3 regions of the Micromonospora sp. NBC_00617 genome follow, and region 2 is predicted to be linked to each of the others. Evidence: riboswitches for the same ligand, from Rfam matches in the RefSeq annotation. Region 2 holds a riboswitch; each other region holds the start of a gene.
The links. Region 2 has a riboswitch for cobalamin ahead of cobN (cobaltochelatase subunit CobN). Riboswitches for the same ligand answer to the same signal wherever they lie in the genome.

Region 1 (9,450 bases), 820 kb from region 2:
TTCGCGGCGGAGTGCTGCTCCGAGTTCATCGGTTACTCGACCGCTACCGGCCCGACCGGCCCCTGGACCTACCGCGGGACGGTCATGCCCCGCCAGGGCGCGAGCTTCACCAACCACCCCGGCGTCATCGACTTCAACGGCGGCTCGTACTTCTTCTACCACAACGGAGCGTTGCCCGGCGGCAGCGGCTACACCCGCTCGGTGGCCGTGGAGAAGTTCACCTACAACACCAACGGCACCATCCCGACGATCAACATGACCACGACGGGCGCGCCCCAGATCGGCACCCTCAACCCGTACGTGCGGCAGGAGGCCGAGACCATCGCCTGGGGCTCCGGCATCGAGACCGAGCCGGCCAGCGAGGGCGGGATGAACGTCGGGTGGATCGAGAACGGGGACTACATCAAGGTCAAGGGCGTGGGCTTCGGTACGGGCGCGACGTCCTTCTCCGCCCGGGCCGCCTCGGCCACGTCCGGTGGCACGATCGAACTGCGCCTCGGTAGCCCCACCGGCACCCGGGTGGGCAGCTGCGCGGTGCCGGGCACCGGCGGGTGGCAGACCTGGCAGACCGTCTCCTGCCCGGTCAGCGGCGCCACCGGAACCCAGGACCTGTACCTGCGCTTCACCGGCGGCAGCGGCAACCTGTTCAACCTCAACTGGTGGCAGTTCCAGGCCGGCGGCACCATGACGCCCACCCCGACCCCCACCGCGACGCCGACGCCCACCCCGACGCCGACGCCCACTGCGACCCCCACCCCGACGCCCACTCCGACCCTCACCCCGACACCGACGGTCCCGGCTGGGCAGTCCTGCGCGGTGACCAACACCGTTGTCAACACGTGGCAGGGCGGATTCGAAGGACGGCTGACGGTCACCAACTCCGGGGCCTCGCCGCTCAACGGGTGGCGGGTCACCTTCACCCTCCCCAGTGGACAGACAGTGTCACAGGTCTGGAACGGCACCCTCACCCAGACGGGCAACCTGGTGACCGTCGCGAACGCCGCCTACAACGGGCAGCTCGCGCCGGCAACGTCCACCACCGCGGGCTACCTCAGCACGAGCGCCACCACCAGTCCTCCGACCATCACCCCGACCTGCTCGCCCGCCTAAGGGTCACCCCACCCCCAAGAACACCCCCACCCCGCCCCACCTCGCCCGCCGCCGACGTTGATCATGAAGTTGGTGCCCCTGATACGCCGATAGGGGAGCAACAACCTCCTGGTCGACGGGGTGGGGAGGGGGTGGGGTGGGGGTCCTCCTAGAAGTCGTCGTCGAAGGCCACCGCCCCGGTCACTCCCACCTGGTACGCCGACACCCGCCGCTCGAAGAAGTTGGACAGCTCCTGCACGTCCTGCAACTCCATGAAGGCGAACGGATTGGCGGACCCGTAGTGCGGGGCGATCCCGAGCTGGGTGAGACGGCGGTCGGCGACATGCTGGAGATACTCCCGCATGTCCGCGAGGGTGAGACCGGGCACGCCCTGGCCCACCAGGTCCTCGGCGAACTGGACCTCGCACTCGACGGCCTCGGTGAGCATCTGGCGAACCTGGTCGGCGAGATCGTCGTCGAACAGGTCTGGCTCCTCGGCGCGTACGGTGTCCACCACGTCGAACGCGAACGCCATGTGCATGGACTCGTCGCGAAAGACCCAGTTGGTGCCGGAGGCCAGGCCGTGCAGCAGGCCACGGGAGCGCAGGAAGTAGACGTACGCGAACGCGCCGTAGAAGAACAATCCCTCGATGCAGGCGGCGAAGCAGATGAGGTTGAGCAGGAACGCGCGCCTGTCGTCGGAGGTCCGCAGCTCCCGCAGCTCCCCCAACGAGTCGATCCAGCGGAAGCAGAACTCGGCCTTGCGGCGGATCGAGGGGATGTTCTCGATGGCGGCGAAGGCGGCGAACCGCTCGGTCTCGTCGGGCACGTACGTGTCGAGCAGGTTGAGGTAGAACTGGACGTGCACGGCCTCCTCGAACAGCTGCCGGGACAGGTAGAGGCGGCCCTCGGGGCTGTTGACGTGCTGGTAGAGGTTGAGCACCAGGTTGTTGGCGACGATCGTGTCGCCGGTGGCGAAGAACGCCACCAAGCGGCTGACCAGGTGCCGCTCGGCCGGCGACAGCTTGTCCAGGTCGGCGAGGTCGGCGTGCAGGTCGACCTCCTCGACCGTCCAGGTGTTGCGGATCGCGGCCCGGAACCGGTCGAAGAAGTGCGGGTAGCGCATCGGGCGGAGAGTGAGGTCCATCCCGGGGTCGAGCAGCATGTGCGTGGTCCTCGTGTCGGTGGTGGTGTCGGGAGCGGTCACTGGCACGCCTCGCACGACTCGGGGTTCTCCAGCGAGCAGGCGAGCGCCTCGGCGTCGACGGCGACGGCGAGGGGTGCGACGGCGATCGGTGCGACGGCGCTGACGGTGGCCTGCTGGATGCGGGTGGCCGGGCGCGAGCGTAGGTAGTAGGTGGTCTTCAGCCCGGTCTTCCAGGCGTACAGGTACATCGAGGAGAGCTTGCCGATGGTGGGCGAGGCAAGGAACAGGTTCAGCGACTGGGACTGGTCGATGAACGGCGCGCGGGCGGCCGCCAGGTCGATGAGCGCCCGCTGCGGCAGCTCCCACGCGGTGCGGAACAGCTCCCGCACGTCGGCCGGCAGCTCCGTGACGTCCTGCACCGACCCCTCCGCGCGCCGGATCGCCGAGCGGATCTGCTCGGTCCACAGGCCACGTGCCTTCAGCTCGCGGACCAGGGCCGTGTTGACCTGCAGGAACTCCCCGGACAGGGTCTCGCGCTTGAACAGGTTGGACACCTGCGGCTCGACGCACTCGTAACAGCCGGCGATCGAGGCGATGGTCGCGGTCGGCGCGACCGCCACCAGCAGGGAGTTGCGCAGCCCGTACGCCCCGACCCGCTGGCGCAGCGCGGCCCAGCGTGCGGTCTGCGTACCGTCGACACCCCACAGGTCGGGCTGGAGCTGGCCCCGCGCGGCCCGGGTCTGCGCGTACGCCGGATGCGCGCCGAAGTCGCGCGCCAGGTCGGCGGAGGTCTCCAGCGCGGTCAGGTACAGCTCCTCGCTGATCCGGGTGGACAGCTCCCGCGCGGCCGGCGAGTCGAACGGCAGCCGCAGCGCGAAGAACACGTCCTGCAGGCCCATCAGCCCGAGACCGACCGGCCGCCAACGGGGGTTGCTCGCCGCCGCCTGCGGTGTCGGGTAGTAGTTGATGTCGATGACCCGGTCGAGGAACGTTACAGCCGTCCGGACGGTGGCGCGTAGGCGCTCCCAGTCGATGCCGCCGTCGGTGACGTGGGCGGCGACGTTCACCGAGCCGAGGTTGCACACGGCGGTCTCGGCGTCGCTGGACACCTCGATGATCTCGGTGCACAGGTTGGACAGGTGCACCACGTTGCCCGGCTCGGCCGTCTGGTTGCACAGCCGGTTGGCCGCGTCCTTGAACGTCATCCAGCCGTTGCCGGTCTGGGCCAGGGTGCGCATCATCTTGCCGTACAGCTCCCGCGCCGGCAGTTGCCGCACGTAGCGGCCCTGCGCCTCGGCCGCCCGGTACGCGGCGTCGAACCGCTCACCCCACAGGTCGGGCAGCTCGGGCACCTCGTTCGGGTCGAACAGCGACCACACCTCGTCGGCCTCGACCCGGCGCATGAACTCGTCCGGGATCCAGTTGGCCAGGTTCAGGTTGTGCGTACGCCGGGCGTCCTCGCCGGTGTTGTCCCGCAGTTGCAGGAACTCCTCGATGTCCGGATGCCACGGCTCCAGGTAGACGCAGGCGGCGCCCTTGCGCCGGCCGCCCTGGTTGACCGCGGCGACGCTGGCGTCCAGGGTGCGCAGCCACGGCACGATCCCGTTGGACTGCCCGTTCGTGCCGCGGATCAGCGCGCCCCGGGAGCGGACCCGGGAGTACGCGATGCCGATGCCGCCGGCGAACTTGGACAGGTTGGCGACCTGGGCGTAGCGCTGGTAGATCGAGTCCAGCTCGTCGCGCGGCGAGTCGACGAGGTAGCACGAGGACATCTGGGTGTGCCGGGTGCCGGAGTTGAACAGCGTCGGTGAGCTGGGCAGGTAGGCCAGGCTGGACATGAGCCGGTAGAAGTCCACAGCCTCATCCGGCGTACGGGACAGACCGCAGGCCACCCGCAGCAGCCAGTACTGCGGGGTCTCCAGCACCAACCGGCTGGTGGGGTGGCGCAGCAGGTACCGGTCGTAGACCGTGCGCAGGCCGAAGTACTCGAATCGGCGGTCGCCGTCCGGGTCGATGGCGTGGTCGAGGGTCGCGGCGTGCGCGGCGACGAACGCGGCGGTGTCGTCACCGATCAGGCCCTCGGCGTGGCCGGCCCGGATCGCCGCGCTGAACGAGATGGCGCCCTGCCGGCGTACCTCCCGCTCGATGTGGCTGGCCAGCAGCCGGGCGGCGAGGCGCGAGTACTGCGGCTCCGTACCGATCATCTCGGCCGCGGTCTGGATGGTCAGCCGGTCCAGTTCGGCAGTCGTCGCGCCGTCGTACAGCCCGCTGATCGTGCGGGTCGCCACCCGCAGCGGGTCGACGTCGGGCAGGTCGTCGGCCCAGCGCTCGACAGTGGCGACGAGCATGCGCACGTCCGCCCGTTCGCTGCCGCCGTCGCGGGTTTGGACCTGCGGCGGCGTACGCCGGAGGGCCGTGTCGCCGCCGGCCGGGGTCACCTCGGTAACTGTCACCACTCACTCCTCGCGAGCTTGAGGACCTGAAGGCCCTCGGCGCGAGGAGGCAGACACCGGCGGACGCCACGCCGACGGGGCGCGGATCCGGAAGGCGTCGGCCGTCCCACGCGGCCTCGGACCACCGCCCACCCGGATGCGGGTACGCGGCGCGCTGGCAGGTCTTCGGACTCACGGGCACGACCGGGGTCTCCCGGTCACCTACCGGCCGTCGCTTCCCAGGCCAGATGGCGGCCCAGTGCTGATGACGGCTGTCGTTCCCACTCACCGCTGCGGGGCAGTCCCGGACTTCCACCGGGTTCCCTCTTGCCTCGGCCACCCTGGGTTGAGCGACCGAACCAGCTGCGGTCGACACCATATATAGGGGCGACCACGTTTGTCACACCCCACATGTCGGGGCCGGGCGTGTCGCGCTCATCCGTGATGGCCGTCGTCGATCCGCCAGCGCGCGCTGGCGAGGGAGCATCGGCGGCGTCGTGATCGGACCTCGCCGCCGGCTTGACCGAGGAGAACCGGCACCGATACGGTCGACCCACTATCTGCGGCGACGCGAGGGAAGCCGGTGAGAATCCGGCGCGGTCGCGCCACTGTGAGCGGTCCCCGACCCCGGGGGCCGCGAGCCAGGACGCTCGGTCGTCCGCAGCCTTGCGATGGGGACGCGTCATCCCCGAGGAGGTTCGTGCACGCATGTCCAGTTCCACGTCCAGCCAGCCGCTGGTGCACCCCGCTGCCCCGACCCGTCTCCTGTGGACGGTCCTGGCCACCGTCGCCGTGCTCACCCTGCTGGCCTATCTCGTCGCCTTCGACCAGGGCGCAGTCTCGCGCAGCGGGATGTACCTGCACGAGCTGATGCACGACGGCCGGCACCTGCTCGGTGTCCCGTGCCACTGACCGGCGCCGGCACCGCACCCACGTTCGTCACGGTTCTCCTGCGCGGGCTGCTCGCCGGCCTGGTGGCCGGCCTGCTCGCCGGAACGTTCGCCTACGTCGTCGGCGAACCTCACGTCGAGGCGGCCATCGCCATCGAGGAGGCGGCCGCACACGCTGAACCCACCACCGGTGGGCACCAGCACGACGAGGACGCTCTGGTCAGCAGAAACGGCCAGCGCGGGGGGCTGTTCCTGGCCACCGCCCTGTTCGGCGCCGCGATGGGCGGCCTGCTGGCCACCGCGTACGTCCTGCTGAGCCGGCGGCGACGCACGGTGGACGACGGGTGGTCCGGGCTGCTGCTGGCCGGCGGCGCGCTGCTCGGCGCGGTGATCGTGCCGTTCCTCAAGTACCCGCCGAACCCACCGGCGGTCGGCAACCCGGCCACCATCAACCAGCGCACGGTCACCTACCTGCTGCTGGTGGTCCTCGGCCTGGTGGCGGTCTGGTCCGGTTCGCTGGGCTACCGGTCGGTCGGCGAGCAGGCGCCGGTGTGGCTGCGCGCCGCCGCGGCGGTCGGCGGTTTCCTGCTGGTCACCGGCGTGGCCTACGTGGTGCTGCCGTCGTTCCAGGAGGTCCCGGGTGACTTCCCCGCCACGCTGCTGTGGAGCTTCCGGCTCGCCTCCCTCGGCACCCAGGTGGTGCTGTGGACCGGGATCGGCCTGCTCTTCGCCGCACTGATGCATCGGCGGCGCGCGGTCACCGACGTACGACTGGCCAGGTGAACGCCACCCGCCTGCGGCTGGTCGCCCACGGTCACACCGCCGCCCTGCGGCGGGCCCGGTTCGGCGGGGACGACGCACTGGACGAGGGTGGTCGCAGCGCCGCCCTCGCCCTGTCCCCCAGCCTGCTGGGCCGGCGGGCACCGGCGGGCGACACCGGCGCCTGCCTGTCCAGCCCAGCGACGGCGGCCGTCCAGACCGCGTATGCTCTCGGCCTCGTGCCCGCTGTGGAGACGACGCTGGCCGACTGCGACTACGGCGACTGGACCGGCCGGTCGCTGCAGGAGGTCGCCGGCGCGCAGCCCGAAGCGCTGCGCGAGTGGCTGTCCACCCCGGAAGCCGCGCCGCACGGGGGCGAATCCGTCACTGCCCTGCGCGAGCGCGTCGGCCGGTGGCTGGACGGACAGCGCGGCCTCGGCCGACGGGTCACGGCCGTCACCCACCCGCTCGTGATCCGGGTCGCGGTCGTGCACGCCCTGGGACTACCGCTGGTGACGTACCGGCAGTTGGATGTCGAGCCGTTGGCGATCGTCCGGCTCACCGACCACGGCCGACGGTGGCAGCTCCGGCTGAGCGCGCCCCCGGCGCCCGCGAGCCGGTGACGACTGTCGACCACGGCCCCTGTGGAGCTGCCCCAGATATGGGGCGGCATGGACGGACCCGTGCCCGGCCGGGATCGGATCGGTGGTCTCTGCCCGGCACTGGCATTGTCCGTCAGCACCGGCCTCGCCTGCGGATCGCGGGCGACGGCGGCGCGCATCCTCGCCGGCCGGCGGCGGGCGGCGGGGTCGCGGCGGGGCGGCGGGCGGCGGGGCAGTCGGCGGCGGGCGGCGGCATTGGCGTGCAGCGAACAGCGACGGGAGGTCAGTGACGTGCAGCGAACAGCGACGGGGCGTCTGTGCCGGGCGGCGGTGGGGTCGGGGCGGCCGGCAGGCGGATAGACCGGTAAGCGACATACCACAGAGGTATAAACATGACTCTGAGGTATGTGCCTCACGGGCGACACGTCCTCCCCGGCCGCGATGTTGGGCAGATGCTTCCGGGCGACCACGGCGCTGTCAATGGGTTGACCGCACGCAACCTGCCGACCGGGGCGTCCGGGCTGGACAGCACCCCGCGCGGCGCTCAGCGACCGCCCGCGGCCAGCTCGGCCAGCATCCCCTCGCAGCTGCGAACGACGACCTCCGCGCCCCGGCGCTGGGCCAGCGGGAGCAGAGGATCCTCGGCCCGGTCCCGCCACCGCCACTGGGCGTCGGCGGCGACCTCCCAGAGCCGCTGCACGGTCGCCTCGTGCTCGACACCGAGCCGCGCGGCCAGACCGACCCCGTCCCCGCCCACCAGGCGCTGCGCCTCGGCCGCCAGCTCCGCGTCGAAACCGAGGCGGGCGTTGCGCAGCGCCACCAGCAGGCGCAGTTCCCGGAACTCGTGCGCGCCCGCCAGGATCTGCTCGATGGCGGCGACCAGCTCGTCGGCCCCACGCACCGGCTCGGCCCGCACCAGGGCCTCCACCGCGGCCAGTGCCGAGCGCGCCTTGAGGGTGTCGCGACGATCGACGAAACAGCGGGTCATCGACTCCCGCAGCTCGGTGAGCCCACTGCGCCGGATCAGCTCGGCCGACAACGTCACCCGGGTGTCGAACCCGCCGCGCACCAGGGTCGTCGCGAGCCGGATCCCGAAGAGCCCGAACCGATCCAGCAGACCGGCGCGCACCTCGGAGTCCAGGTGCACCGGAAGCTCGCCACGAACGAAGCGGTCGGCGGAGAGCAGGTGGGCCTCCAACTCGGCGCGGGACGCCCCGGCGAGCGTCGCGAGCGCGGCGAAGTCGGACTCGCTCAGCATCCGGCCCGCGAGGCCGACCGCGCCGCTGCACGCCACCACGTTCACGGCCAGCGCGCCCACCCGGGGATCCCGGTGGTGCCGTCGGGCCAGCTGACGGGCGGTGAGCAGCCCGTCGATCCGGCCGCCGCCCACCTCGTCCGCCCGGGACAACACCATGATCACGTTCACCGGGGCGGCCTGCCCGACGACACTGTCCCGAGCGGACTCCAACACCCGCAGGTCACTGTCGCGACCGTCGCGGGTCAGGAACAGCACCCCGTCCGAGTCCCCCAGGACGCGGTCCAGCACGGTCGCGTGGCCCTGCTCGTCGACCCCCGCGAGCGCCGGGGTGTCGATCAGCGTCACCTGCCGCAACGCCCGCGTCGGCCACCGCACCACGATGTCGCGCACCTCCCCGACCCGCCAGCCGAGATCCACCCGCATCCCGGTCGCCGACTTGACCACCGTCAACTCCTGGGGAGGCTGGCCCACCGGGTAGGCGGTGGCGTGCGGCGAAGGACCATCCTCGTACCAGGTGAAGACGCCGTCCGCGCCCTCGACCGGCGCGACCTCCTCCCCCATCAACGCGTTCAGCACCGTCGACTTGCCGGCACGCCAGGGGCCGGCCACCGCGATCCGCAGCGGCTGTTCCAACCGCGCCACCTGGTGCCGCAACCGCCCGACGGCCCGCGCGTCGTGCTGGTAGACGTCCATGGCCTGGCGCAGCAGCCCCCACGCCGCCTCGTCCAACCGCACCCCGACCGTCATGCCCGGGGCTCCAGCAGCACCGGGGTGGAGCGGGCGCCGGTCAGCTGCTGGGACTGCTCGTAGAGCGCGGCCAGGCGGGTCATCTTCAGCCGGATCTCCCGCTGCCGCTGCTCGCGCAGGGCGACATCGGTGTCGGCCTCCTGCTTGGCGCTGCGAAACGACTGCACGATGGCCTCCTGCAACTCCTCGGTCAGCCCCGTGAAGTGATCGCGCAGCATCCGCTGCACCTGGCGGGTGGCGTCCCGGCAGTCCCGGACCATCCGGACGAAGAACTCGTCGACATGCCGCTGGATGGCCGTCTTGACGGTCGCCTGCCGGCGGCGCAGCAACTGCTTGCCCTCGTCCCGGATGCTCTTGCCGCCGAAGAGCGCGCCGATGCCGACCGAGACCGGGTTGATCATCGGCATTCCGGCCAGGGTCGTCGCGAGGCCGAACATCAGCATGCCGCCGTACGAGCCCTTCATGCCGGTGAACAACTTCTGGCCGGTGGTGAACCGGTCGATCCTCGGTCGCTCCAGGTCCGGCA
Region 2 (9,450 bases):
CCGGGCCCGACGTCGATCCGCGCCAGCAGCGCCTCGGGGTCGACGCCGGGGCGCAGGGTGACCGCGTCCGGATACCAGGGCGGTGAGCGGTGGGGCACCGACCACGCCTCGACGTCGATCCGACCGGCCAGTCCGTGGCTGGCGCACACGGCGTCGCACCAGCGCGCGTTGTCGTACGCCGCCGCCTCCCGCACGTCCTTCGACACGCCCGGCAGCCTACGAGGTCAGGACCCGGTGAGGACGACGAGTCGCTGGGTCGCGCGGGTCATCGCGACGTACCGGTCGACCGCCCCCTGGACGCCCTCGCCGAACGTTTTCGGGTTGACCAGGACGACCAGGTCGAACTCCAGCCCCTTGGACAGCTCCGGGCTCAGCGACCGGACGCGATTCGTCGCCGGCTGGAATGTGGGCTCGCCGATGACGCAGGCGATCCCGTCGGCGTGCTCCGCGAGCCAGCCGTCGACAATCGCGTCCAGCTCGCGCACCGATCCGTGGGTCACCGGAATCCCGTTGCCGCGGATCGAGGTCGGCACGTTCGCGTCCGGGAGCACGGCCCGGATGACCGGCTCGGCCTCCGCCATGACCTCCCGCGGCGTCCGGTAGTTGATGCTCAGCGAGGTCAGGGTTACCCGGTCGAGGCCGACGCGTGCGAGTCGTTCCTGCCACGACTCGGTGAACCCGTGCCGGGCCTGGGCGCGGTCGCCGACGATGGTGAAGCTGCGCGACGGGCAGCGCGACAGCAGCATCTGCCACTGCGCGTCGGTCAGCTCCTGCGCCTCGTCCACGACGATGTGCGCGAACGGGCCGGCCAGCAGATCCGCGTCGGCGCTGGGGAGCACTGCCTCGTCGACCAGCGCGTCCTGCAGGTCCAGTTGGCGCAGGCTCGACAGCACACCCTCACCGTCGTCGTAGGCGTGGGCCTCGATCAGCTCGTCGACGACCGTCGCCATGCGCGCGCGTTCGACGGCGATGGTGGCCTCGTGGCGGCGGGTACGCCCCGACGCCTCCGGGTCACCGAGCCGCTGCCGTGCCGCGTCCAGCAGCGGCAGGTCGGACACCGTCCAGGCGCGGGCGTCGACGCGCTGGAGCCGGCGGATGTCCTCGGGGTCGAGCCAGGGGGCGCACCTGCGCAGATAGGCGGGCACCGACCACAGGTCGGCGACGATGTCGGTCGCTTCGAGCAGCGGCCAGGCGCGGTTGATCGCCGTGCGCAGATCCCGGTTGCGCACCAGCGACCCGCGTATTAGGTCGTCCGACTCGTCGCCGTCGTACCTGCCGAGCAGGATCGCCAGCAGCTCCTCCCAGATCTCGTCACGCGCCTCGTTGTGCGGGGTGCCGGGTCCGGGCGCCTCGAACGCCTGGGCCCAGTCGTCCGCGCTCAGCCGCACGTCGGTGTCGCCGGCCGTGACCGTCATCGCCGTGGTCGGCGGCTCCTCGTAGAACCGCACGGCCGCCTCGATCGCCCGGACCAGGTCCGCGGAGGACTTCAGGCGGGCCACGTCCGGGTCGGCCTCGACAGTCGCCGCGGCGCCCTGGGGTACAAGGTCGCGCAGGGTGCAGGTCTGCACGTCCTCCTCGCCGAGACTCGGCAGGACGTCGGCGACGTACGCCAGGTAGGGCTGGTGCGGCCCGACGAACAGCACGCCGCCGCGGCGGTGCCCGAGGCGGGGGTCGGAGTAGAGCAGGTACGCGGTGCGGTGCAGCGCCACGACGGTCTTGCCCGTGCCCGGACCACCGTCGACGACGAGAGCGCCCCGCGATCCGGCTCGGATGATGGCGTCCTGGTCGGCCTGGATGGTGCCGAGCACGTCGCGCATCCGGGCCGACCGGTTGCCGCCGAGGCTGGCGATGAACGCGGACTGGTCGTCGAGCGCCGCGTGCCCCTCGAACCCGTCGGAGGTGAACACCTCGTCCCAGTAGTCGCTGACCCGGCCGAGCGTCCAGCGGTACCGACGCCGGCTCGCCAGTCCCATCGGGTTCGCGTGGGTCGCACCGAAGAACGGCTCGGCCGCCGGGGAGCGCCAGTCGAGCAGCAGCCGCCGACCGTTGCCGTCGGTGAGGCCGAAGCGTCCGATGTAGACGGGCTCGGGGTCGTCCGCGCTGACGATGCGCCCGAGGCACAGGTCCAGACCGAAGCGACGCAGGGCACGCAGGCGACCGGTCAGCCGGCGGATCTCCTCGTCCCGCACGACCGCCTGGCGACCCTTGCCGGCGGGTGCCCGGCGCTCGACGTCGAGGCGGTCGGACAGGTCGGCGATCGACTCCTCCAAGCTCGCCGCGATGACGGCGAAGTGCTGCTCGTCACGGGCGATCAGCGCCGGGTCGGCCTTGGCGGCGAGGTTGTCGGGAAGGTCGAAAACGCTGGCCGCCGCCGACGACTTGTGCATGTGTTGGCTCCCGTTTCCGCAGGTCCTGGCCTTGGACGGGCAATTCTGCGGTACACCGGGGGCCTTGCCGCAAGTCCCCCCATGCGATATATGTTGGATATGGCGGGGAGAGTTGTCCCCCGTCCTCAGGGCTTCCGTTCGGCGTAGACGAGATCCATCGTGTCGGTCCGCCCGCTCCAGCGGAGCTCCAAATGCCAGCAACCCGCGCTCGGCATGTCGATGATCGACGGGCCTGGCCCGCCGGCGACCTCCCGCGTCACAGTGGTGTCGGTGCCGTCCAGCGTCGCGGTGATCACCAGCGTGGCCGGCGCGCTCGGGTCGGGCGACGTCATGGCGGAGCGGGCCACCCACAGGATCTTGTTGTTCGATCCGTCCGGCCGGGCCAGCGCCAGCGGGTGAGCGAACAGCACCGCCACGATGTCGCCCCTCGCGCCGAAGACGTGCGGCGCGCGGGTGTCGCCGTGGAACCCCGCGTCCGCCCAGTCGGGCAGCGACCCCGTCTCGACCCGCGACGCGCAGCCGGTCGCCGCCGATGCCGTGGCGGCCGGCGGTGCTGCCGCGCCGCCGGCCGCCGGTGTGGACGCGCCGCCGGCCGCCGTGGTGGTCGGGTCAGCGGCCGCACAGCCCGCCAGCAGGAGAACCGACCCCAGCAGGAACCTGCCCCAAGTGCCCATTGCGCTCCCTTCACGGAAATCAGGTGCCTCGCACCAGAGAGACACCTCTCGGGCCGGCCAGGTTCCTAGGTGAGCGAGCGGGCGATCGCGAGCGCCTCGGCCTCGCTGAGTTCACCCTCCAGTCGATAGGTCACGTCGGCCTCCTCCCAGATGAGCGTCGAGGCGGAGAGCCGTGCGGTCTCCTTGCGGACCAGCCCCGACCGGTCCACGTACGACACGACGTGGGGACCGTCGACCCAGATGGCGAAGTTGCCCTTGACCTGCGTCCACGTCACTTCCGGTCGGTTGGTCCGCTTGTGGAAGATCAGGTCGAGGCGACCGTCGAACGCGTCGAGGCGCAGCCTGCCGCCGTCGTAGAGCAACGTCGCCACCCGACAGGCGCCGGCGCCATCCGGGTCGGCGACCAACGCCCGCTCCGGTGGACCCAGCGTGGACGGCATCCGGATCGGGAAGCGCACCGCCCGTCGCGCCTCGTCCAGCCCGACCGTCCGCTGCGACGGCAACGGCGACGGCTCGCCCGTGGGCAGCGACGGCGTGGGCGAGGTGGCGATGCTGACGCCGGCGAAGCGCAGCACCTCCCCGAGGGCGCCGGCGATGGCGGTACGCGTCGGCGGCAGCACCGCGACCAGCAGGGCCGCGAGCGCCGCCGCGGCGTAGGAGCGCCAACGGCGACGCCGCCGTACGCCCCTGACGAGCCGGTCCCGTACGCCCGCGGTCACGTCCGGCGCGTCGGGCGTCGCCAGCCAGGCGGACAGGTCGCGCAGCTCCGCTTCGAGGTCGCCCGCCCTCCGATCGAGGTCACCCATGGCGCACCTCCTCGTCGGCGAGCAGGGCGCGCAGCTTCGCCAGTGCCCGCGAGGTCCGCGACTTCACCGTGCCCCGGGGCCAACCCAGGGTCGCCACCGTCTCCTCCTCGCTGAGGTCGAGGAAGAACCGGCAGACGATCACCTCACGGTCGCGTACCGGAAGTTGCCGCAGGGCCGCCACCAGCGCGGCGCGGCGCTCACCGGCGAGGACCGCCCCGACCGCGTCGTCCTCGGCGACCTCTGCCGTCGGGATCGCCGCCGCTCGCAGGACCAGGCCATCGCGGCGCGTGCGTGAGCGGTGCAGGTTGCGGGTCTCGTTGGCGACGATCGCCAGCAGCCAGGATCGGAAGGACGACTCTCCCCGATAGCGGGACAGCTTGCGGTACCCCTTCACAAACGCCTCCTGGATGACGTCCTCGGAGTCCGAGCCCGCGCCGAGCAGCACCGCCGTCCGGTGCGCGGACGCGGTGTGCCGGGCGACCAGGAGGTCGTACGCCTCCAGGTCGCCGGCCCGAGCGCGGGTGACGAGCACGTCGTCGTCCAGGGAAACCTCCGGTTCGATCACACTGGTGACACCGCTCACGCGCACCGGGTTCCGTCTGCGCCCCGCCAGGTCAGATTTCTCCCACCCGGCGTGCAGCGTATTGCCAGGAATCGGTGCTGAACTGGAGAGGCGTCCGAGGAGAGGGGCTGGGCATGGGCTGGTTCAACCGGCGGTCACGGGGCACCGAGGCGACCCCGACGAAGCTGGACCGCGAGGCCACCCGGGACGACCTCGCCGCGCTGGAGTCGTTCGTCGCCAGCCGCCGGGGGGTGGAGTTCTACCTGGAACCGGAGACCACCGCTACCGACACCACGGTGGTGGCGATCGCCCACGACGGCGAATGGATCCGTCGCCGCACCGGCACACCCCGCGCGGCGGGCGCCATCGCCCGCAAGCACGCGGTGCCGCTGTACGAGGCGGCCCGCACCGGCTACCCGGAGCGGATGCGCGTGTGGAACCGGGCCCACCCGGAGCGGCACGCCCGCTGAGCCGCCGGCCTCTTGTCCCGGTCAGGCTGCCGCGCGTGCCAGGGACCGCTCGACGAGCGTGAGGATGTCCGGCAGTAGCAGTTCGTTGCCGCCGACCGTGGCGGTCGCGCGGGTGCTGTGGGCAGTGCCATCGAGGTCGACCACCTGAGCGCCAGCCTCCCGAGCGATCACCACACCGGCGGCGGTGTCCCACGGTTTGTTGTTGAGCATGATGAATGCGTCGACCCTGCCCTGAGCCAACCACGCGAGATCGATCGCGGCGGAGCCGTGCATGCGTATCCGCTGGACCTGCCCGGTGAGTTCCTCGGTAATGGCGAGTCGATCGGCGTTCTTCCGGCTGGCATCGGCGCCGACGGCGTAGTCGCCGATGGCGATGACGGCGTCCCTCAGGTCACTGACTCGGCTGGCGCCGATGCGGTCGTTGTTGGCGTATGCGCCGTGTCCCTCGGCGGCGTGGTAGCGGGTGCCGAGGAACGGCAGGTCGATGACGCCGAGGACGGACCGGGTGCGGTGGACGAGACCGAGCGAGATCGCGCACAGCGGTGAGCCGTGGATGAAATTGACGGTCCCGTCCACCGGGTCGAGGGCCCACGTGAGTGTGCTGGTGTTGCCGCTGCTGCCGTACTCCTCGCCGAGGAACCCTATGTCGGGTGCCTTCGCGGCCAGATGCTCGCGAACCTGTCGCTCGATGGTGTAGTCCAACTCGGAGGCCATGTCACGGTCGTCCTTGAAGGTGAGAGCACCGGGCTGGAGAGTCCGCATCAGGCCACGCGCCAGGTCGACGGCCTCGTGTGCAAGCGGAAGGAGATCGGCGTAGTCGTTCATAGCTGGCGGCTGCGCTCCCAGAGCGAGGTGAAAATATCGTCGAATACCGCGTACAGGCCGGAGGTCTGCGCGGTGCGTTCGATCACCATCGTCGGGCAATCGACGCCGCGCATTCGCGGCAGATAGTGCTGGACGATGCAGAGCCGGTCGTCGATCAGGAGGACGTTGGCACGGATCGACTCGTCGTACACGCGGACGGCGAGGCGGTCACGCACGCCCGGCGCGAGCTGGGTGCGGATCCGGCGCGTCAGGTTCTGAATGTTGAGTTCGGTGAGCGCGCTGAGATGCCCCGGCACAACTCGATCTCGTCGGCGAGTTCTATGGTCACTCCCTCGCGCTGGCCCTCTATCTCGCGTCCTGCATGAACGAGGCGATCCACGACCAGTTCAACCTGGGCGGTCACCCCGACCTCGCCGAGATGCACGCGCGCTTCCTGGGCTGGCTGTCTCTGACTCGTCGACCCCGCCACTGTCGGCCGATCGGTGAACTTCGCCAGCAGGACCTCTGATCGCAATATGTCAATTGATGGTGGCCGTTGGCGTGCGGAGGGGTGGCGTTGACCGGCGGCCGACCGGTGTGGCAGCATTCGCGGCCTGACGGCAGTGAAGGAAGTCGGTGCGAATCCGACGCGGTCCCGCCACTGTCACCGGGGAGCGATCCCCCCTCGTGAGTCACGGCCGTGTGTCTGCGGTTGGAAGGCCGGGGGAGAGCATCGATCCGGAAGCCAGGATACTTCGGCCGTCGGGACGTACCCCAGGGCGTGGACACCCGAGGAGGACCCGATGACGCTTGGCGTCTCCATCATCGACGGCTGCTGCCGTCTTCCGCACCGCGGCCGTGCCGTCGCCGCGATCGGCATCGACTCCGTTCACCGCTGAGTTCCGGACCGCGCCGCCCGTCGCTCCCGGCCGCAGGCCGCTGAGCCGGCCGGACCGCGGCCTCCGCTGAACCCTGCGCCCATCCCACGTCGCCAGGCCGCTCTCGCGAGCGTGCCGACGTTACCGTCCGGAGCCTGCCGTGCGCGTTCTGCTGCTCTCCACCGCCGACACCGACCTGCTGGCCGCCCGCGCCAGTGACGCCGACTACCGGCTCGCCAACCCGGCGCGGGTGGCGGCCGACGAGGTGCCCGCCCTGCTCGACGGGGTCGACCTCGCCGTCGTACGCCTGCTCGGGGGTCGGCAGGCGTGGCCGGACGGCCTCGCCGCGGTGCTGGCCAGCGGCGTGCCGACGGTCGTGCTCGGCGGTGAGGCGGTGCCCGACGCGGAGCTGATGGCGGTCTCCACGGTGCCGTCCGGAGTGGTCACCCAGGCGTTGGCGTACCTGGTGGAGGGCGGGCCGGACAACCTCGGGCATCTGGCCCGGTTCCTCTGCGACACGGTGCTGCTCACCGGCGAGGGGTTCGCCCCGCCCGCGCCCACCCCGGCGTACGGCGTGCACGGCGACCACCCGACCGACCCGCAGCGGCCCACGGTGGGGATCGTCTTCTACCGGGCGCACGCCCTCGCTGGCAACACCGCCTTCGTCGACGTCCTGGCCGAGGCCGTGCGGGAGGCCGGGGGCAACCCGCTGCCGATCTTCTGCGGCTCCCTGCGGGGCCTGACCACGGGCGCGGGCCCGCTCGGGCTGTTCGCCCGCTGTGACGCGCTGCTGGTCACCGTGCTCGCGGCCGGCGGCGCGGTCGCCGCCCACGCGTCCGGAGGTGGCGACGAGGACGCGTGGGACGTCGGCGCGCTCGCCGCCCTGGACGTGCCCGTCATCCAGGCGCTCTGCCTGACCAGCACCCGGGAGCAGTGGGCCGGCAGCGACGCCGGGCTATCCCCATTGGACGCGGCGATGCAGGTGGCCATCCCCGAGTTCGACGGCCGGATCGTCACCGTGCCGTTCTCGTTCAAGCGGATCGACGCCGACGGCCTCTCGGTCTACGCCGCCGACCCGGAGCGGGCCGCCCGGGTGGCCGGCATCGCGGTGCGGCACGCCCGGCTGCGGTACGTGCCCAACGCCGACAAGCGGGTCGCCGTGGTGCTCAGCTCGTACCCCACCAAGCACTCCCGGGTCGGCAACGCCGTCGGGCTGGACACCCCCGTCTCGGCGGTCCGGCTGCTCGCCGCGCTGGCCGAGGCGGGTTACCACCTGGGTGACGCGCCGCCACCCGACGACGGCGACGCGCTGATCCACGCCCTGATCGCCGCCGGTGGGCACGACGTGGAGTGGCTCACCCCGGAGCAGTTGGCCGCCGCCGAGGCGCGGGTGCCCGGGCAGACGTACCGGCGGTGGTTCGAGGCGGCGCCGGCCGAGCTGCGCGAGCGGATGCGGGAGCACTGGGGTGAGCCGCCCGGCGAGTTGTACACCGACGGTGGCGACATCGTGCTCGCCGGGCTGCGCTTCGGCAACGTGGTGCTGCTGATCCAGCCGCCGCGCGGCTTCGGGGAGAACCCGATCGCCATCTACCACGACCCGGACCTGCCGCCGAGCCACCACTACCTGGCCGCGTACCGCTGGCTGGCCGCGTCGGTCGCGGACGGCGGGTTCGGCGCGGACGCCGTGGTGCACCTGGGCAAGCACGGAACCCTGGAGTGGCTGCCCGGCAAGGGCCTCGGCCTGGCGGCCGACTGCGCGCCCGACGCGGTCCTCGGTGACCTGCCGCTGGTCTACCCGTTCATCGTCAACGACCCCGGCGAGGGCACCCAGGCCAAGCGGCGCGCGCACGCCGTGGTGATCGACCACCTGGTGCCGCCGATGGCCCGCGCCGAGACCTACGGCGACCTGGCCAAACTGGAGCAACTGCTCGACGAGTACGCCACCGTGCAGGCCCTCGACCCGGCCAAGGTGCCGACCGTGCGGGCCCAGATCTGGGACCTGGTCCGTGCCGCCGAGCTGCACCACGACCTGCACGCCGAGGCGATGCCCGACGCCGACGACTTCGACGACTTCGTGCTGCACCTCGACGGGTACCTCTGCGAGGTCAAGGACGTGCAGATCCGCGACGGGCTGCACATCCTCGCCGACGCGCCGACCGGCGAACCCCGGGTCAACCTGGTGCTCGCCGTGCTGCGCGCCCCGCAGATCTGGGGCGGCGCCCACGCCCTGCCCGGCCTGCGGCAGGCGCTCGCCGCCGCGTACGGCCTCGACGAGCGGGAGCTGCTCGCGTCGCCCGGGCGGCGGATCGTCCTGCCCACGGCGCTGACCGACGCGGTGGACGGGCCCGCCGCCACGGCCGCCGACGCCGTCGACCTGATCGAGGGCCTCGCGCGGCGGCTGGTCGTCGGCATGGAAACCCTGGACTGGGCGGCGGATGCGGTCGACGCGGTGGTCGCGGAGGTGACCGGGCAACCGATCCCGGACGTCGCCGCGGTGCTGCGCTTCGCGGCCACCGAACTGGTGCCCCGGCTGGCGCGCACCACCGACGAGCTGACCCACACCCTCGGGGCCCTCGACGGGCGGTTCGTGCCGCCCGGACCGTCCGGTTCACCCACCCGGGGCCTGGTCAACGTGCTGCCCACCGGCCGCAACTTCTACTCCGTCGACCCCAAGGCCATCCCCAGCCGCAACGCCTGGGACGTCGGGGTGGCCCTCGCGGACTCGCTGCTCGCCCGGCACCTCGCCGACACCGGCACGTACCCCCGATCGGTGGGGTTGACCGTGTGGGGCACCAGCGCCATGCGCACCCAGGGCGACGACATCGCCGAGGTGCTCGCGCTGCTGGGCTGCCGCCCGGTCTGGGACGAC
Region 3 (9,450 bases), 1.1 Mb from region 2:
GCAGTCGAGGAAGCGTGCTCAGGGTTCGGGCGGCCATATCTGACACCGTAAGCGCGCGCCGGTGCCCGGCGCGGCTACCGAGCGCTACGGACACGCCTGCACCGCGCCCGGCCAGCGGCAGATCCGGATACTTGATCGAGGCTCGCTGGCCGTCGAGACCCACGCGCGTTCGAGGTGCGGTGGACATCTATGGTCCCTGCATGTCGATCACCGACCAAGACTTGGTCATCGAAGCGGCGGAAGCCGGGGCTGCGGTCGTCCGCTCGCACTACGGATCATCGCTGACACGCTTCCAGAAGTCCGCAGGTGACTTCGCCACCGCGGCCGACATCGAGGCTGAGAAGGCCATCATCGATGTGGTACGTACGGCGCGCCCGGACGATCTCGTGCTGGGTGAGGAGAGCGGGCGCACGGGCAACGGCGAGAACGATCGCATGTGGCTGGTCGACCCGTTGTGCGGAACGTTGAATTATGCCGTACGTAATATGCTGGCCTCGGTGAATGTGGCGCTGCGAGCCGGTGGGCAGGTCACGGTGGCCGCCTCCGCGGACCCGTTCACGAACGAGGTGTTCTGGACTGACGGTGCCGCTGCGTACGTGCGTCGCGGTGGTTCGGACCAGCGACTTGCCCCGTCGGCCGAGTCGAGACTGGTCGACGCCAATCTCGACCCACCGTTTCCCAACAAGGGAGTCTTCTCGGCCGCCCGGATGCTCGCTGACGAAGGATTCATCGAGCAGTTCCGCCCTCGCGTCGTCTCCACCACCCTGGCCGTGGCTTGGGTCGCCGCTGGCCGCCGCGCCGCCTACGTCACCGATGGTCACCTGTCCAACAGCGTTCATTTCGCGGCGGGAATCGCCCTCTGCCAGGCAGCCGGTTGTGTAGTCACCGGGATCGACGGCCAGCCGATTCACACCGGTCTGGGCGGTCTGGTTGTGGCTGCAGACGAGCAGACGCATGCCGCCCTACTGACCCTCGTCGCGAACCAGCGCCCACGAACGGATTGATCCGGTATCCGCTTCTCGGCAGATCCGGATGCTGGCGCTAGCCTCGGCCCTTCGTTAAGGGCTGTCCAAGGTATGGGCGGAGAACGAAGAAGTGCCTTCTGATCAGGGAAAATAGGGCTTGTCGAGAGTCCCTGGGCCGCGGCCCGGCTGGCCGTCATGGCCATGCTGCTGCGCGCCAAGTACACCCAGCACCCGCAGATGGCACAGACCCTGCTCGCCAGCGGCGACGCCCACATCGTCTACGTCGACTTCGACTCCTACTGGTCCTCGGCCGGCGAACGAGCCAGCAACTGGATCGGCCGCCTGCTGGAAGTGATCCGCTCCGAACTTGCCGCCGCCGAGGCAGGGATTGCCCTTCCCCCCGTTCACGCCACCGACTCCCCGGCGCCGCCAGGAACCCGAGGAGCAGCCTCCGAGCAAGGAGCTTGACCGCACGTCTCCGCTGCGGTTTGCGGATACCTACGGCACTGTCCCTCGCCGCAGGACCAACACATCCTCATGCGCCACCAGGTGTACGGGCAGGCCCTCGGACCGGGACTTGCGGACGGCCATGAGCCCGAACATCGACGCGCGGTGCACAATCTGCCCGTCGCGGACAGCAGCGAGCATCGCCGCGCACCGCTGAACCGGGACCAGCCCGACCGACTGCGCGACGGCGAGCAGTTCGCCAGGCAGGTCGATCAGGTCGTCGCGTTGACGGCGTACGGGCCGGCAGGTGATGACCACGGTCCCGCCGGGACGCAGCAGCCGGTAGCTGGCAGCCAGGATCGCGGCGAACCCGTCGAACAGTCGGGACCAGCCGCCGTAGGCGAGATTGCCGGACTCCCGATCTCCGTACAGGTGGTTGCGTTTGCGTACCCCGTTGTCCGTCATCCGGACCAGGCCGTGCGTCCCGCGCCCGTACGGCGGGGAGGTGAGCACGAGCGCCACCCTCCCCACCGCGGACGCCGGCACCAGGTCCAACAACCTGGTGGCGTCACCGGTGAACACCTGCGCGGTGCCGGCCGCGCCCTGCGACCGGGCGAGGGTGATGTTGGCGGCGGCCAACGCGGTGAACCGGGGCTCGATGTCGATCCCGATCCCATGCCGATCAAGATGCATCGCCTCGACCAGAGTGGTCCCGGACCCGCACATCGGATCGAACACCAGATCCCCCGGCGCGGTGTACGAGCTGATCGCGTGCGCGGCCAGGTGCGGCAGCATCTTCCCCCTGGATGGCTGGAAGTCTGCGGGACGTAGCGGCCTCGACGCTGGTCACGGGCGGGCTGTTGGCAGGTCAACCACACCGACGTGACCGGCAGGGGCTCAGCCATCGACAGCTCCGTTTTCCATCGTGCTGTGAGTCAGCACGAGCACGTCGGTGTGGATGTCAAGCTGTGTGCGCTGCCCGGGTCGCGGCGGCCGGTCGGCCGCCACAATGTGCTGCAGGTACGTCAATCCGGCCCGTTTGGCGGCGATGACGACGTCGACCGGTGCGATGACGTCGCCGTGTGGCAGCAGCACCGCCACACACCCGCCAGGGTGGAGGCTGGCCGAGCAGCGGGTGAAGAACTCGACCGGCGACGTGACCTCGTCGGGCGGCCAGCCGGTGACGATCAGCGCCGCCGGCTCCCGGCCCCAGCCGAGTGGTCGGGTCGGGTGGAGGTGGCTGCGGCGGTGGGAGGCGATGACCGCGCGGGCCAGTTGCGGCCCTATGCGAGTGGGGCCCGGCCTGGGTCGTCGGCGCGATCGGCGTCGCGTTGCGATCGTCATGCCCGGATGATCGATCCTGGGGTGCATGAGCGGTCGTCCCATGGGACATCTGGAATGTCACGGTGTCCGTCGGGCCCCGCTTGGTGGCGGGACCCGACGGACTCTTAGGCCGGTGGCGTCTGGGCGGTGTCGGCCAGCAGCAGGGATAGCTCCCGGACCAGGTCGTCCATGGACTGGCCGCTCTGCGCCCTGACCAGGCCGAGGGCAAGGTCGGCCAGCAGGTAGAAGCCGAGGGTACGGGCCTGCTCGGAGCTGAACGCCGACATCAGCTCCTCGGCGCCAGTGAGGTCGCCGCGGTGTTTGGCCGCGATGACCCCGGCGGCGCGTTGGACGATCTCGGCCGCCTCGGGGGTGTAGCCGCTCACGCCGGGTCAGATCTTCGGGGTGGCAGCGCGGGCAGCGTCGAAGCGGGCGGTGACGTCGGTCCAGTTGACCAGATTCCACAGCCGGTCCACGTAGTCCGGGCGCACGTTGCGGTACTGCAGGTAGTAGGCGTGCTCCCACGCGTCGAACACCAGGATCGGAGTCGACCCCTGCCCGACGTTGCCGTGGTGGTCGTAGACCTGCTCCACGATCAACCGCTGACTCAGCGGCTCCCACGCCAGCACACCCCACCCGGAGCCCTGCACGCCCTTCGTCGCCGCCGACAACTGACCGGCGAAGCCGTCGAATGAACCGAAGTGCTCGTCGATCGCCGCCGCCAGCTCACCGTCGGGGCGGTCACCGCCGTCCGGGGACAGGTTGTTCCAGAAGATCGAGTGCAGCACGTGCCCAGACAGGTTGAACGCGAACGTCTTCTCCAACCCGACCAGCGTCGCGTAGTCGCCCTTGTCACGGGCCTCGGCGAGCCGGTCGAGCCCGTCGTTGGCGCCCTTGACGTACGCGGCGTGGTGCTTGTCGTGGTGCAGCTCCAGGATCTCGCCGGACATGGCGGGTTCGAGTGCGCCGTAGTCGTAGGGCAGGTCGGGCAGGTTGTACACGGCCATGGGGTACGTCCTCTCACTACTGCCTCAATATTGCTGTTGCCATTATTGTGCAACAAGACCTTGATTGTCGGCCGGGGGCGTAATTCGTCACAGGAGCGTCGGAACGGCCCGGCCGCTCAGTCGGCACCGCGCAGCGGCTGCCGCACCAGGTCAACAACCTGAACGGGCCGTACGCCTGGCTGGCCGCCCTGGGCGAGGTTGGCGTCGGCGCCGACGTCACCTGCATCGAGGCGTCCCGGCCGACGATGGAGATCTCGACGACCTGCGAACCACCGGCTACCGCCGTGGCGTCGGGCCTGTCAGGTACGACTTCCACTCTCCCCGCGTACCCGAGCAGACGGAGGTCGGCGACGCCCTTCGCCGCAGTGCCCGCCGGCCGGCTCCGGGTCAACCCGACCGCGGCCTGAAGACCCGCCGGTACCCGGAGGTCGAACGGGCCCTGACCCGGCTCGTGGCCGGCGCCGGCGCGATCCGCCGCACGCTCACCTGAGCACGCGGTGGGGTGGCGGCAGGCCGCCGCCCTACCGCGGCTTTGGCAATGCGCCGAACACCTAGGCCAGGCAGCGTCAACCGGCTTCGGCGGGTGCTCGCCGAGCGCGGGAGTCGGGCCGTCCGGTGAGGATGGCGGCGAGGATCTCCGCGCCGTCGACGACTCTCGGACCGGGCCGGTTGAAGTAGGCGGGCCCGTCGACCACCCACACCTGCCGGTTACGAACCGCGGGCAGGTCCGCCCAGCCGGGCTGCGCGGCCGCCACGGACAGCTCGTCGATTGTTTGCTCGGGCGTGAACCCGCACGGCCCGAACACCACCACGTCGGGAGCCAGGTCCGCGATCACCGACCAGCGGTGCGGGGTGCTGTGTGCTCCGGGTCCGAGCAGCAGAGACCGCCCACCCGCGTAGGTGATCTGCTCCGGCACCCAGTGCCCGCCGGGCATCAGCGGATCGAGCCACTCGACGAACAGCACCGTCGGCCCGCCGGTCACCGGCCCGGGCAGCGCGGCGAGACGCGCCTCGGCGTCCGTACGGATCTCCGCTGCCCTGCTCTCGCTGCCGGTCAACGCGGCTACGGCGTCAATCGAGTCCAGGATCCCGGTGATGGTCCTGGCCTCCAGGGACATCACCCGGGTGTCGAGATCGATCATCCGGACCGCGTCGTTGACCCGCTGATAGGAGACCGCGCACACGTCGCACAGGTCCTGGGTGAGGATCAGATCCGGCTTCAGTTCCTCCAGCATGGCGGCGTCGAGCTGGTACAGCGACGATCCTCGGTGTGCGTCGCCGGCGATCGCCGCCGAGATCTCCCGGCTTGTCAAGGGCTCAGGCAGGGAAGTCGCGGTCACGGCCGGGATGTCGGCCAGGTCGCCCGGCGGCCAGTCACACTCGTGCGTACGGCCGACCAGGTGCCCGGTCAGGCCGAGCATGGCCACGATGTCCGTGGCAGCCGGCAGCAGGGAGACGATTCGCACACCCGCCTGCCTACCAGGCACAACCGTGCGACGTCCACTTCGAGGACAGTCCGAGCCGGGTCTCAGACCTCCTCGGCGCCGTCGAGCAGCGCCCGCCGCAGGGCCAACCGGTGCTCCCGGCGGATCTCCGCCTCCCGGTAGCGACGCCGGTCCCCGTCCGTCTCCGGCAGCAACGGCGGCACCGTACGCGGCTGGCCGTCATCGTCGATGGCCACCATGACCAGGTGGGCGGTCGCCACGTCGGTGGGCGGCACCGCCCTGTCCCACCGGTCCGCGGTGACCTTCACGGCCACCTCCATCGAGCTACGGCCCGCCCAGGTGATGCGCGTCGACGTGCATGATGTCGCCGACCCGAACCGCCCGCAGGAACGCGGTCTCGTCGATCGCGGCGGTCACCGCCGGGCCATCGGAATGCCGGGCGGCGACCACCCCGGCAACGGAGTCGATGAGGTTGAGGATCCGGCCGCCGCGCACCGTACCCATCAGGTTCGTGTGGTGCTGATCCATGATCTGCGACAGGGTCAGGTGCGACGCCGACGGTGGTCGACCGGCGATCGTGATGATGTCGTGCACAGCGGTAGTCCGTCCCTCGGGAAACCACACCACCGGATCGCGGGCGCACGCTGACGAGGACGCGACCGCGCAGACCACGCGGCACGTCACCCGTTCAGCCCACCCGCGAGGCCGACGGCAGCGCACACGGTTGTGTACGCGGCACCGGCAGGTCTTCGGACTCGCGGGCCCGACCGGCTCTTGGCCGGTCTCCTACTGGCCGTCGCTTCCCAGGCCACTGGCCCAGTGCTGATGACGGCTGTCGTTCCCACTCACCGCTGCGGGGCAGCCCCGGAAGCCACTGGACAAGCCGGTACGGGAGTACTTCCTGGTCAATGGGCAGTTCGAGCCACGCGAGTACACGACGGGGTTCCCGGCGGTGGTGGCCCTCGCGCATCTGCCCGCCAAGGGCCAGTACTCGGTGAGTTACCTGTCGATCGCCTCGGACGGCGACACGGTCCGAGGCACGATGACCTTCCGCTACAGCGGGCGGGCGACGGCCGCGCCGCAGGGGTGGAGCCCGCCGACGAACCAGCCGGACCCGGCGCTGCTGGCCGCCACCGAGCAGCACAAGTCGTCCGGGCAGGCGTCTGCGGTACCGACCACAGCAGCCGAGCAGGCGAGCGCACCGGCGGCGGCTCCCCCGGTCGAGCCGAGTGACGACGACGGCCCCGGAGCGACGGTCTGGGCCGGCTTGGCGGCGGCGGCCGTGGCAGCGGTGGCCGGATTGATCGCTTGGCGTCGTCGCCTGGTTTCCAGGGGAAGGCCCACCGGCCGGAGCCGCACCTCACCGGCGACCTCCGGCCGACGCAGCCCCAGTGGCCGTTCCGGGCACAAGACCGTCGGCGGCAAGACCGGCGCTCGTCCCGGACAGAAGTCCGTCGTCGGCATGACCGGCACGACCACAGGCGCCAATGGGCTCGCCACCGACGGCAAGCGGCGACCCAGCACCGTACCGGCGGCGCGCAAGGGCAACGCGGCTGTCGTGGCCCGGACGGGTGTCGCGGTCGATCTGGTTCCGACCGATCGCGAGGCAGATCCCCTCGCCAGAACCGACGGTAAGTCGCCGTCCAGGCTCGTCGCCCCCGCATCATCGTCCGATGTGGACGTCGCCGCCATGGCACCGGGATCCCGGCTGAGCAACACCCACCTGGCGCTGCTCGTCGGTGGGCTGATGCTGGCACTGCTGGCCGGATTCGGGCTGGCCCGCATCGGCACCGCCGACCAGAACCCGGCCGCCACCACCGCACGCCAGCCATTGGGCGGGTCGCCGGCCTCGGGACAGGCGGTGTCCGCCGCTGATGGGCACCAACACGCGCCGGGGATCGGGCCCCACACCCACCCGGGTGACGGCTCAACCGGCGAGACGCTGGCGACCGGGACGACGATCAGCGCGGGCGGGTACACCCTGCAACCGCTGGAGCGGTCCCAACCGCCCGGTGTACGCGCCGACTACCGGTTCCGGATCGTCGGCACCGACCGGCAGGCGGCGACCCGCTTCGCGGTCGTCTACGACAAGCCATTGCACATGATCGTGGTGGGCCGCGACCTGACTGGCTACCAGCACCTGCATCCGACGATGGCACCCGACGGCACCTGGAGCGTCCCGCTGACGCTGGCCCGACCCGGCGGCTACCGCGTCTACGCCGACTTCTCCGTCACCGCGACCGACGGCAGGCAGATACCCCTCGTGCTGGGCGTCGACCACATCGTGCCCGGCGCGCACACCCCCGCTGCTCTGCCGCCGGCGCAGGCACAGGCGACGGCAGGGCCGTACGCGGTGTCGATGAACGGCACCCCGGCGGTGGGGGTGACGGTGCCAATGCAGTTCCAGGTCAAGAACGCCGACACGACCACGCCCGCGCAGCTCGAGCGGTACCTCGGGGCGTACGGGCACCTGGTCGTCGTCCGCGAGGGCGACCTCGGCTACGTGCACGTCCACCCCGAACAGGAGCTTGTCGACGGGGCCGTCCAGTTCTGGCTGACCGCCCCGAGTTCCGGCCGGTACCGGGCCTTCTTCGACTTCCAGGTGAGCGGAAAGGTGCACACCGCCGAGTACACGATCAACCTGCCCTGAGCGGACGCCGCGAATCTGACCCTGAAGCCATGGAACTGGTTCCCGCCGTCGTCCGCCCGGTGGCGGGCGTGGGTCAGGCCCTGGCTGATTCGGCCACGAACGTGCTGGTGGTTCAGGCGGTCGCGGCGCAGCGCAGGGGTGCAGCGATCGGGGTGACGCAGTCGGGGTGCCATGCACCGGCGATGCGCAGCACCCGGCCGAGCTCACCGAGGAGGTGATCGGGGACGCGCACATCGCCCTGGCGGCCGTCGAGGCAGTGGAGCAGCACGCGACAACAGCCGCCGGAAGATGATCCGCTGACGGGTCGTATCCGTACCGGTAAGCGAAGCGCTGCCGTAGGCTCATCCGGGACCTACTACAACCCGTCGTCAACGTTGATCGGATCGTGGTGGTTCAGGTCGCCAGGCAAAACCGGACACGGAGGTACCAGGTGACCGACGACGACGCGGAGATCACCGCCTGGGCTCTCGCGGCGGGCCGGGGCGACCAGGACTCGGCCACCCGCTTCATCCGGGCGACCCAGCAGTGCGTGTGGCGTTTCGTCGCCAACCTGATCAGCCCCTCCGAGGCCGACGATCTGACCCAGGAGACGTATCTCCGGGCGATGCGCTCGCTGCCGTCGTTCGCCGCGCGCTCGTCGGCCAGGACCTGGCTGCTCGGGATCGCCCGGAAGGTCACGGTGGACCACGTCCGCGCGGTGGCGAGACGTCCGCGCACCACCCACCTGTCGGACTGGCACGACGCCCCGGACGCACGCGGCAGCGCCTTCGACACTGCGGTCGTGCTCGACGATCTCCTGTTCTCGTTGGCACCGGACCGACGCGAAGCGTTCGTCGCGACCCAGATCCTCGGCCTGTCCTACGCCGAGACCGCCGAGGTGTGCGGGTGCCCCGTCGGCACCATCCGCTCCCGGGTGGCACGGGCTCGAGAGGACCTGGTTGCCGCGGTCAACGCGAGCCCGCAGCCGGCGCGGCGGCGGCACGGCACCGCCGCCAGCTGAACGGCGACCAGCGCGAAGCCGCCACATCGCCGATTGCCCAGGGAACCAGGACGCCCCATAAACCGACTACCGGTACATGGGGTGTGAGCAGTGGCGGGAGATCCTGTCCGCGCAGTTGGACGGCGAGGAGACCCCCGCCGAGCAAGCCTGGGCCGGCGCTCACCTTGAAGGGTGCGCGACCTGCCGGCGATGGTACGACCAGGCCGCTGCGGTGACCCGGCGGACCCGCCTGACGCTCACCGCACCGGGGCCTGATCTCACCCACGTCATCCTGGCCGCGCTCCCCGCGCCTCGACGACTGCGAGACCGACTCGCGCTCACCCTGCGAGCCGGGCTCGCCCTCATCGGCGCGCTTCAGCTGGTATTGGGCCTGGCGCAGATCGGCCGCGGCCCGTCCGACGCCCACGCCCACGATGCCGCCGGCGCTCTCACCTCTGGGCACCTGTGGCACGAGGCCGCCGCCTGGAACATCGCCGTCGGCGCCGGGTTCCTCTTCGTGGCAGCCCGACGTACGCCCCCCACCGGGCTGTTGCCGACCCTGAGTGCCTTCGTCGGCACGCTCATGCTGCTCTCGGTCAATGACCTGATGACCGGCCGTGTGGAACCCGCCCGC

Region 1: it holds a riboswitch for cobalamin, as region 2 does, so the genes downstream of both, OG505_RS12760 (ribonucleoside-diphosphate reductase subunit alpha) here and cobN (cobaltochelatase subunit CobN) in region 2, are expected to answer to the same signal.
Region 3: it holds a riboswitch for cobalamin, as region 2 does, so the genes downstream of both, OG505_RS13835 (acyl-CoA thioesterase) here and cobN (cobaltochelatase subunit CobN) in region 2, are expected to answer to the same signal.

What each region holds. Positions count from the first base shown of each region.
Region 1 is NZ_CP107751.1:2,772,893-2,782,342, forward strand. It holds gene OG505_RS12750 (family 43 glycosylhydrolase) at 1-1,110, shown strand, start outside; gene OG505_RS12755 (ribonucleotide-diphosphate reductase subunit beta) at 1,259-2,254, opposite strand; gene OG505_RS12760 (ribonucleoside-diphosphate reductase subunit alpha) at 2,293-4,689, opposite strand; cobalamin riboswitch at 4,828-5,047, opposite strand; cobalamin riboswitch at 5,244-5,318, shown strand; gene OG505_RS12765 (CbtB domain-containing protein) at 5,377-5,580, shown strand; gene OG505_RS12770 (CbtA family protein) at 5,571-6,341, shown strand; gene OG505_RS12775 (histidine phosphatase family protein) at 6,338-6,940, shown strand; gene OG505_RS12780 (GTP-binding protein) at 7,464-8,924, opposite strand; gene OG505_RS12785 (dynamin family protein) at 8,921-9,450, opposite strand, start outside.
Region 2 is NZ_CP107751.1:1,956,603-1,966,052, forward strand. It holds gene OG505_RS08790 (hypothetical protein) at 1-206, opposite strand, end outside; gene helR (RNA polymerase recycling motor ATPase HelR) at 225-2,387, opposite strand; gene OG505_RS08800 (hypothetical protein) at 2,513-3,061, opposite strand; gene OG505_RS08805 (hypothetical protein) at 3,127-3,867, opposite strand; gene OG505_RS08810 (RNA polymerase sigma factor) at 3,860-4,432, opposite strand; gene OG505_RS08815 (hypothetical protein) at 4,564-4,899, shown strand; gene OG505_RS08820 (inositol monophosphatase family protein) at 4,921-5,724, opposite strand; gene OG505_RS08825 (DUF5919 domain-containing protein) at 5,721-6,020, opposite strand; gene OG505_RS08830 (hypothetical protein) at 6,086-6,232, shown strand; cobalamin riboswitch at 6,330-6,459, shown strand; gene cobN (cobaltochelatase subunit CobN) at 6,742-9,450, shown strand, end outside.
Region 3 is NZ_CP107751.1:3,011,110-3,020,559, forward strand. It holds gene OG505_RS13795 (inositol monophosphatase family protein) at 201-1,004, shown strand; gene OG505_RS13800 (NADAR family protein) at 1,116-1,433, shown strand; gene OG505_RS13805 (TRM11 family SAM-dependent methyltransferase) at 1,464-2,207, opposite strand; gene OG505_RS13810 (hypothetical protein) at 2,310-2,513, opposite strand; gene OG505_RS13815 (superoxide dismutase) at 2,861-3,121, opposite strand; gene OG505_RS13820 (superoxide dismutase) at 3,128-3,742, opposite strand; gene OG505_RS13825 (hypothetical protein) at 3,807-4,232, shown strand; gene OG505_RS13830 (ABC transporter substrate-binding protein) at 4,309-5,208, opposite strand; partial or broken gene OG505_RS13835 (acyl-CoA thioesterase) at 5,271-5,715, opposite strand; cobalamin riboswitch at 5,932-6,135, opposite strand; gene OG505_RS13840 (copper resistance protein CopC) at 6,140-7,837, shown strand; gene OG505_RS13845 (hypothetical protein) at 8,004-8,129, shown strand; gene OG505_RS13850 (sigma-70 family RNA polymerase sigma factor) at 8,268-8,837, shown strand; gene OG505_RS13855 (zf-HC2 domain-containing protein) at 8,914-9,450, shown strand, end outside.